One region of the Anaerostipes faecis genome, then DNA from elsewhere that is predicted to be linked to it. Evidence: predicted binding sites of a transcription regulator. Region 1 holds the regulator's gene; the other holds the start of a gene.

Region 1 (4,782 bases):
CCGTCGGCCTTGATCACCGGCATGATCTTTGTATCCGGCCCCACAATTTTCTTTATCTCGCTGATATTTTGGCAGATCGCATCCAGGTCGATGGCTGCATATACTCTATAATATTGATTCATTGCTGATTCCTCCTAAAACACTGCTGACCGCGTCGATGATGTCTGATGCCAGCATGCTGTCGTATCCCAAAATTTCTGCAGCATGGTCTCCTGCAAGCCCGTGGACATAGACGCCCAGAACCGCAGCTTCCAAACATCCCATGCCTCTCCCGAGGAGACTTGCGATCATGCCGCTTAACACGTCTCCGCTCCCCCCTGTGGCCATTCCGTTGTTGCCGCTGCTGTTATAATAAACGGGCCGGTCGGCTGACACTACGAGCGTCGCCGCATCCTTCAGCACAGCAGTGCCGCGGAATCTGTCCGAAAGCCTCTGCCCCGCATCCGTCAAACTTTCTTTCACCTGCTCTGCGGATATTTCAAGAAGCCTTGCAGCTTCCAGGAGATGCGGTGTGAGAACACACCCTGCCGGATAATCGATCTCCATTCCATAACGGCTGACCGTATTCAGGCCGTCGGCATCCAGCAAAAGAGGTTTCTTTCCACACTGTAAAACCTCTTCCAATAATTCTTTGGTCCGCTCTGAGACTCCCATTCCAGGTCCGAATAAGATACAGTCACACCATTCAAGGGCTTTTTTTACATTCTCATATGTTCCGAACAGTACTTCCGGAAGCATAGACTGCAGAATCGGACGGTTGGCTTCACAGGAAATCACCTTTACCAGTCCGCTGCCCATGCGCAGAGCACTCTTTGCCGAAAAAAAAGCAGCCCCTGACATCGTCTCATTTCCTGCTATGATCAGGACTTTTCCGTAGGTGCCCTTGTGAGAATCCGCAAAACGGCCCGGAAGCCTCTTTAGATCTTCCCTGTCGTATGTGAATCCCCCTGCATGCTTCTTTAAAACGGAATCAAAGAAACCTATCTTTTCTACATACAGCCGTCCCGCATATTCTCTTCCCGGATAGAGCAGATGTCCTGCCTTGGGCCCGCCGAACGTCACCGTAGCGTCTGCCCTGACGGCGCATCCAAGGACTTTCCCCGTATCCCCGCTGATGCCGGAGGGAATATCGACCGACATGACTCTGGCTCTGCTTTCATTGATCCTCTCCACAACGGTCCGATATATCCCCGCTATCTCCCTGGAAAGGCCTACGCCGAACATTCCTTCCAAAATCCAGTCATAGCCGTTATAATCTATTTCTTTTTTTTGCTCATACCCAAGACGGGTAAGGATATCATACTGCGTCTTTAAATCTCCGGATGCCTTGGACAGCTCCCCCACGACTGTGAAATCCACAGAATATCCTTCCTCCAGAAGGATTCTGGCCGCAGCCAGCGCATCTCCCCCGTTATTTCCGCATCCTGCCACAGAAAGTATCCTGTCACTTTTTCTGACCGTTTCCATGAGCCTTCGGGCAATTTTTTCGCTGGCCCGCTCCATCAGCACAAGACCCGGCATTCCGATCTGCTGTATGGTCTCTTTATCAACATCCTGCATTTCCTGATTTTTCAAAACATATTTCATAGACACTCTCCTATGACAAAAGCCTGTGCCAGCCCCCCTGTGTTCGTAACCGACACATGAAATTTCGTAATCTGCATATCCGATGCCAGCTTTTCGGCTCTGCCTGTCAGTTTCACATAAGGCGCTCCTTTTGAATCCCGGAACACTCCGATCTCATAGGGCTCCAATCCGAAGAAGCCGGTTCCAAATACTTTGGAAACGGCTTCTTTAACTGCAAAATTACCAGCAAGAGTCGTACTGTTTAAACCTGCGTATGCCAGTTCCTCTTCTGAAAAAATCCGGCTTAGGCGGTTCTTTCTCTCCACCATCTTCTGTACCCGCCCGATTTCTATCAGGTCAGTTCCTATACCGACAATCATGGCGTTCCTCCCGTCTTTACTCCGCGCCCTCGCCGTCTTCCCTGCTGTGAATATTGTAAGTCAGCGTCATGAGACTTTCTGCCAGATGGACATTCTCCACGGTCACACTGTCTGGCAGCGTGAGATCCACAGGAGCAAAGTTCCAAAATCCTTTGATGCCCCAGGACACAAGATCTTTGGCAATCTTCGGCGCCTGGTCCTGCGGAAGCGTGAGGGCTGCGATCTTGATCTCATGATTCTTTATAAACTCTTCCATATCGTCAATATCGTGCACTTCTACTCCGTGCACCGTGATGCCGATCAGCTTCGGATTTACATCGAACAGTGCGATCACCTGAAAACCAATGCTGTTATTGTTGAAATCCTGATAATTGGCCAATGCCTGCCCCAGATTTCCGGCACCGACAATGATCATCTGATTGCTCTTGTCAAGCCCCAGGATCTTGCCGATCTCCACGTAAAGGTTTTCTACATTGTAACCGTATCCCTGCTGCCCGAAACCTCCAAAGTTATTCAGGTCCTGTCGGATCTGGGATGCAGTTACTTTCATTCTCTCGCTCAGCTCTTTGGATGAGATCCTCGTAATATTTTTTGCTTTCAAAGCCCCCAAATAACGGTAATATCTAGGTAATCTCTTTATAACTGCCGGTGATATATTCTTATCCATTGATGACATTATTACCCTCCCACTTATTTTATTAACTACTCAAATTAAATAAATTATATAAGATTGTCTAATAACTGTCAAACTTTTCGGTGCGTTTTTTCAGAAATTATGTTATGCTTAAAAGGAATTTTTACAGCTTAGAAATTTTGAAGGAGTGCACTATGGTTTTATCTTGTCAGAATATACATAAAACATTTGTCGACCAGGAAGTCCTGAAAGGAATTTCCTTTCATATCAATGAGAAGGACCGGCTCGCCGTCATCGGCTTAAACGGCGCCGGAAAGTCCACCCTGCTCAAGATCATCATGGATCAGATGACACCCGACGAAGGGGAGATCCACAAAAAGAAGGACGCCGATATCGGCTATCTCGCACAGCATCAGGACCATACTTCTTCCCGCACCATTTATGAAGAGCTTTTGACCATAAAACAAGATGTGATCGAACTGGACAAAAAACTCCGCTCTCTGGAGCATATGATGAAGCATTTAAGCGGCGCAGAGCTCGAAGAAAAGATGGAGGAATACACCAGGACCACTCATTTATTTGAACAGAAAAACGGTTTTGCCTATGAAAGTGAGATCGCAGGAATCTTAAAAGGACTCGGGTTTAAAGAGGAAGACTTTCAAAAAATGATTGAGACACTGTCCGGAGGACAAAAGACAAGGGTAGCTCTCGGAAAACTTCTGCTGATGAAGCCCGAGATTCTTCTCCTGGATGAGCCTACCAATCATCTGGATGTTGAGTCAATCCAATGGCTGGAAAACTATTTAAGCCACTATGAGGGCGCTGTCATCCTGGTCTCCCATGACCGGTATTTCCTGGACAAGATCGTCAACAAGGTGATGGAGATCGAGGCGGGGCATGCGATGCTCTTTGACGGCAACTACACTTCTTTTATTAAGAAAAGGGATCAGGTAAAGGCGATCCGCTTAAAGGAGTACGAAAACCAGCAGCAGGAGATCCGGCACCAGAAGGCGGTCATCGAAAAACTAAAGCAGTTTAACCGGGAAAAATCCATCCGCCGGGCCGAGAGCCGTGAAAAGATGCTGAACAAAATTGATGTCATCGAAAAGCCTGTGGAGATCGACGGGAAAATGCGCTTTGCTATCGAACCGTCGGTTGTCAGCGGAAACGATGTCTTAACGGTGGAACATCTGGAAAAAAGTTTCGGGCCGCATACGCTGTTTTCCGATATAAATTTTGAAATATTCCGCGGCGAGCGCGTGGCATTGATCGGCGCCAATGGAACCGGAAAGACTACGATGTTGAAAATCATCTGCAAACAAATGCCTAAAAACAAAGGACTGATCAGGCTCGGTTCCCAAGTATCCATCGGATATTACGACCAGGCACAGGACAACCTGCATCCGGATAAGACAATCTTCGAGGAGATATCTGATTCCTTTCCGGAACTGACCAACACAAAAATCAGAAATACACTGGCCGCTTTCCTTTTTAAGGGAGAAGATGTATTTAAACTTGTTTCTTCCTTAAGCGGTGGGGAAAAGGGGCGGGTATCTCTTGCGAAACTTATGTTATCCCATGCCAATTTCCTGATTCTTGACGAGCCTACCAACCACTTGGACATTCACTCCAAGGAAATCCTGGAATCCGCCCTGACCCAATACACAGGCACGGTTCTTTACGTATCCCATGACCGGTATTTCATAAACAAAACGGCTACAAGAATTCTTGAACTCTCTCCGAAAGACGGTCTTCACTCTTATCCGGGTGACTACCAGCACTATCTTTTAGAAAAGGAAAAGGAAGGCACGAAAGAGGTACAGGATGCTGAAACTGAGTCTGTATCCGATACGAAGCTGATCTGGCAGAAGCAAAAGGAGAAAGACGCAAAACGGCGGAAAAGAGAAAACCGCCTGAAAAAAATAGAACAGGAAATCGAGGAACTGGAGGCGGAAAACACAAAACTTGACGAAGAAATGTGCCTGCCGGAGAACGCAGTCAATACAAAGAAACTGCTGGAACTCTCCACTGGAAAAGCCCGGAATGAGGAACATCTGGAAACCCTTTATGAAGAATGGGAGACCTTGTCAGAAGAAACCGAGTGAAAATGCCATGGTATTTTTACAAATATTTGTTATAATAGACTAAGTACCATAATCTCTCGGAATCCTGAGTGATTATTATCGGCAACAGCCGAGAAAC
Region 2 (4,782 bases), on a different contig from region 1:
AGCATATTATCGGAAATCAGAGCCATATCGGTTGTCATATCGATGATATAGATATAATCTTCTGTACTGCTCACAATCGCATCATAAAACGCCTGTCCGTCTATATGGAACGCACCGTTCTCTCCCGCAATTTTTTTTCATAAAATCTTCCTCCATCTTTAAAATGCCGCAGAAATTAAAACCCGGTTTTAAGCTTTCTTCCACTCATAAATTACAATGTGCCGGAGGAAAGAGCAAGCTAATCCAGTTTCAAAATAAGTACCGGAAGCGGAGGATGATTCTGTTTATTATAAAAGTCCTGTTTTATAACAATATATCTCCTGTCATCCAGCTGCTTTAAGTATTGAAGGACTTCTTCTTTCTCCGCAAACCCGGTATCTCCTCCACTATAAATACAAACACTGATAACTCCTCCCGATTTCAAAAGCTCAAGTCCCACTTTAATAGCCTGTATCGTACTTTTCGGCCTTGTAGCAATACTGTGATCCCCACCCGGAAGATAACCCAGATTAAACAAAATCGCCTGTACCGTACCTTTTTCTGCATACCGGTCCATATTTTCATGGCTGTCCAAAATAAACTTTGGATGGTATCCTTTTAATTTCAGCCGCTTCCTGGCATTGAACAGTGCTTCCTCCTGTATTTCAAATCCAATCACTCTGTCTGTGAGCCCGCACAAGTACTCAGTGTCACCTCCGTTTCCAACCGTTGCATCGATACATAAGTCTCCTTGTTTAATAAAGCGTCTCAGCTCTCCATGCACCCACTGTGTTATGCTGATCCTCATTTTCATTCCCTCCTGATCCGTGGACAAAAAGGTCGTAGACCTTTCCTATGAAATAACAAAAAGAGAGAGCCCGGACTATTTAAATCCTGCTCTCTCGGTTTAGTTTAGTAATAGCAGATAACCGGTGTTCCGGCATCGATCATATTGTAAAGGGTTGCAGCTGCATAAGGCGGCATATTGACACATCCGTGTGATCCCCCGGAAATATACTCACTTCCTCCGAAAGAAGACCTCCAGCTTGCATCGTGAAGTCCCACGTTGCCGTTGAACGGCATCCAGTAAGATACCGGTGAGTTATAACCCTGACCGCTCAATGTCGCATTGCGCTGTTTGTACAGTACAAATGCCACACATTCCGGTGTTTTTCTTCCCGCTTCCATCTTGCCTGTGACTACGGATGAAGAAAAGACAACCTTTTTCTTTTTAATGTAGAAAACTTCCTGCTGTCCCATATCGACCTCGATATAAGTATCGCCGATGTCTCCCTGATATCCGTCGTATACCTTTGCCTTTTGGCGCCAGTATGGCTCTCTTGTCTCTTGTGTGCCCTCTTTCAGCATTTTTTTGACTGCGGCTTCTTCCTTTTCACGGCTCATTCTCCAGCCGTAAGGACCTCCGAAAATCTTTTTGGTTCTTCCGTCGTGAGTCTTGACAGTGCGCATAGTCCCCATCGTGTTATATTTGTATGCAAACTTCATAACCCAGTTTTCCATCTTCTTCATGTCGATAGTAAAATCTGTGTCATTCTTGATCTTAAACCACTTGTGGTATACATCCTTATCAAGAACTACCGTCTGTTTCCCGAACTTATAAGTAATACTTCCCTTCAGAGAATCGTTCATCCTGTCTTTCAGAGAAATGATCTCTTTGCTCTTGCTAGTATACTTCGGGACATCATAGGCGCCTTCCTTGTCCAGATCCACGACAGCGACACCGCCTTCTACGGCACTCTTTATGAGTTTTTCCGTCTGTTCCTTCTTTAAGACCGTACCGATTTCTTCTTTTTGGATCTGATAAGCTCCGTCTTTGTAAACCGGTTTGGCATTTCGGATCTTGATGATATTTTTCTTTTTGAAGCAGTCAAGGTTTTTTAAGGCCTTTTGAAATGCTGCTTTGTCATAAGCAAACATATCGATATCGTTGTACTTCTCTCCCCCGAAAACACCTTTGATCCACAGAAAAGAACTCTGTCCGTCTTTGAGCTTCCTGATCTGGTCTTCACCGTCAAAGGAAACCTTGAGCACACTGCTCTTTAAAACTTCCTCTCTGCCTTTTCGCTCTTTTACGGTCAGCGAATAGCCGTCCGCCTTTTTTTTGAAAATGTCTGTAACTTCGTCAACTGTCTTGTTGGAAACATCGACACCATTGATCTTTGTTCCATATGTAAACTTCTTGCTGAAATACACTGCGATACAGCAGTAGATCACAAAAATAATCCCGACTGTGATCAGTGTGTAATGCTTCCAAGTAAATTTTTTATGTTCCATAAATGTCCTCCTAAACTCAGTATCTAATTATAGTACAAAACTTGTAAAAAGGCCACCCATAATTTAAATTATTTTACTTGTGTTTCTTTTATGCGGATGGTACAATGAAACGGTATGTTAATAAATTAACAGATAAAAGACAGGAGGATTACTTATGTCATTTAAGGAAGAATACCAAAAGAAACTTAAAACAGCCGATGAGGCCGTAAAAGTTGTGAAATCCGGCGATTGGCTGGAGTACGGCTGGTGCGTCACCACACCGGTTGCCCTTGACAAGGCTTTGGCAAAAAGAATGCCGGAATTGGAAAATATTAATATCCGGGGCGGAATCGTCATGTGGCCGCTGGAGATTACAAAGATCGACTCCCCTGCCGATCACTTTACATGGAATTCCTGGCACATGGGCGGACTGGAGAGAAAATGGATCAACGAAGGATTCGCATATTATGCACCAATCCGTTATTCTGAGCTTCCAGGATACTACCGCAATTACATCGATCACATAGATGTTGCGATGATGCAGGTTGCCCCGATGGATGAACACGGATTCTTCAACTTCGGGCCAAGCGCATCCCACCTGGCTGCAATGCTTGAAAAAGCCGACTGTGTCATCGTGGAGGTTAACGAAAATATGCCTCGCTGCTTAGGCGGATTTGAAGAGGGCGTACATATTTCCAAAGTTGATATGATCGTCGAAGGCGGAAATCCTGCGATTGCAGAACTGGGCGGAGGCGGAGCAGCCACTGATGTGGACAAAGCCGTTGCAAAACTCATTGTAGACCAGATCCCGAACGGCGCATGTCTCCAGCTTGGTATCGGCGGAATGCCGAATGCCGTAGGTTCCATGATCGCGGAATCCGACCTGAAAGACCTGGGTGTTCACACTGAAATGTATGTGGATGCGTTCGTAGACATTGCAAAAGCAGGAAAGATCACCGGTGCCAGAAAAAATATCGACCGCTACCGTCAAACCTATGCGTTTGCAGCAGGAACCAAAAAATTATATGACTACTTAGATAACAATCCGGAATGTATGAGTGCTCCTGTAAACTATACAAATGACATTGCAAGGGTTTCTTCCATTGACAATTTCATCTCTATCAATAACGCCGTGGATGTGGATCTGTACGGACAGATCAGTGCAGAATCTTCAGGAATCAAACAGATCAGCGGCGCCGGCGGACAGTTGGACTTCGTCATGGGAGCTTACTTATCAAACGGTGGAAAGAGCTTTGTATGTCTTTCTTCCACTTTCACAGACAAGGCCGGCCAGATGCATTCCCGTATTCTTCCTACCCTGCATAACGGGTCTATTGTAACAGATACCCGTGCCAATGCCCACTACATCGTCACTGAATACGGAATGGCAAACATGAAGGGACTCTCTGCATGGCAGCGCGCGGAAGCCCTGATCAATATCGCTCATCCAGACTTCAGAGACCAGCTGATCAAAGACGCAGAAAAAGCTCACATTTGGAGAAGATCCAACAAATAGATTTTGATACAGTTTCTCACTTTATCAAAATTCGATGAATATTTTATCCTCCTTTGTTAAACTACTTAATACAAAGGAGGATTTTTTATGATCAATAATAGAAAAACGGCCATCATTGGCTGCGGATTTGTCGGTGCGTCCACCGCATTCAGCCTGATGCACCAGGGACTGTTTTCCGAACTGGTCTTAATCGATGTAAACGAAGAAAAAGCCAAGGGTGAGGCGATGGATTTAAGCCATGGGCGCCCGTATGTAGATACATCCAAGATATATGCAGGCACCTATGATGATGTCGCGGACTGCGGGCTGATCATCATAACCGCCGGTGCAAATCAAAAGCCCGATGAAACCCGTCTCGACCTGGTACACAAAAATGTATCCATTTTTAAATCTATCATTCCGGAGATCACCAAACGAAACTCCGAGGGGATCTTATTGGTTGTTGCCAATCCGGTTGATATTCTTACTTATGTGACTTTAAAGCTTTCAGGATTTCCAAAAAACCGGGTCTTTGGCTCCGGAACCGTCTTGGATTCGGCACGTTTCCAATACCTGCTCAGCGAACACTTGGAAGTAGACAGCGGCAGCATTCAGGCATTTATCATCGGGGAGCATGGAGACAGTGAACTGGCTGTCTGGAGTGACACCAATGTCTCAGGGATCGGCATCAACGAATTTTGTGAAATGCGCGGGCATTTTGACCACGAGAAATCTATGAAGAGGATTTTTGACGATGTGAGAAACAGCGCCTATGAGATCATCGAGAAGAAAGGTGCTACCTATTACGGCGTCGCCATCGCAGTCAGCCATATTGCAGAGAGCATTATTCGAAATAAAAATTCGATCCTCCCGGTCTCCAGCCTGCTTAGCGGAGAATATGGCCTGTCTGACCTTTGTCTGAGCGTACCGACCATTGTCAACAAAAACGGTGCGGAACAGGTCATAGAAATTGATTTAAACAGTAAAGAATCCAATCTGCTGAATAAATCTGCAGGACAGTTAAAAGAGATCCT

The links. The regulator Rex, encoded in region 1, represses fermentation and respiration genes when NADH is low (regulators of the CRP and FNR family bind a similar motif). The targets are predictions, from matches to a motif close to ATTGTTAANTANTTAACAAT.
Region 2: QGT46_RS14480 (butyryl-CoA:acetate CoA-transferase) is a predicted target of Rex. The motif match lies at 2,388-2,407, and genes of this name have one in related genera.

What each region holds. Positions count from the first base shown of each region.
Region 1 is NZ_CAJSYK010000012.1:87,224-92,005, reverse strand. Features, by position in the region: gene alr (alanine racemase) at 1-122, opposite strand, end outside; gene QGT46_RS09825 (NAD(P)H-hydrate dehydratase) at 106-1,587, opposite strand; gene acpS (holo-ACP synthase) at 1,584-1,946, opposite strand; gene QGT46_RS09815 (redox-sensing transcriptional repressor Rex) at 1,963-2,622, opposite strand; gene QGT46_RS09810 (ABC-F family ATP-binding cassette domain-containing protein) at 2,775-4,685, shown strand.
Region 2 is NZ_CAJSYK010000028.1:770-5,551, reverse strand. Features, by position in the region: gene QGT46_RS17095 (hypothetical protein) at 1-74, opposite strand, end outside; gene QGT46_RS14490 (tRNA (mnm(5)s(2)U34)-methyltransferase) at 239-787, opposite strand; gene QGT46_RS14485 (L,D-transpeptidase family protein) at 892-2,274, opposite strand; gene QGT46_RS14480 (butyryl-CoA:acetate CoA-transferase) at 2,429-3,769, shown strand; gene QGT46_RS14475 (L-lactate dehydrogenase) at 3,857-4,782, shown strand, end outside.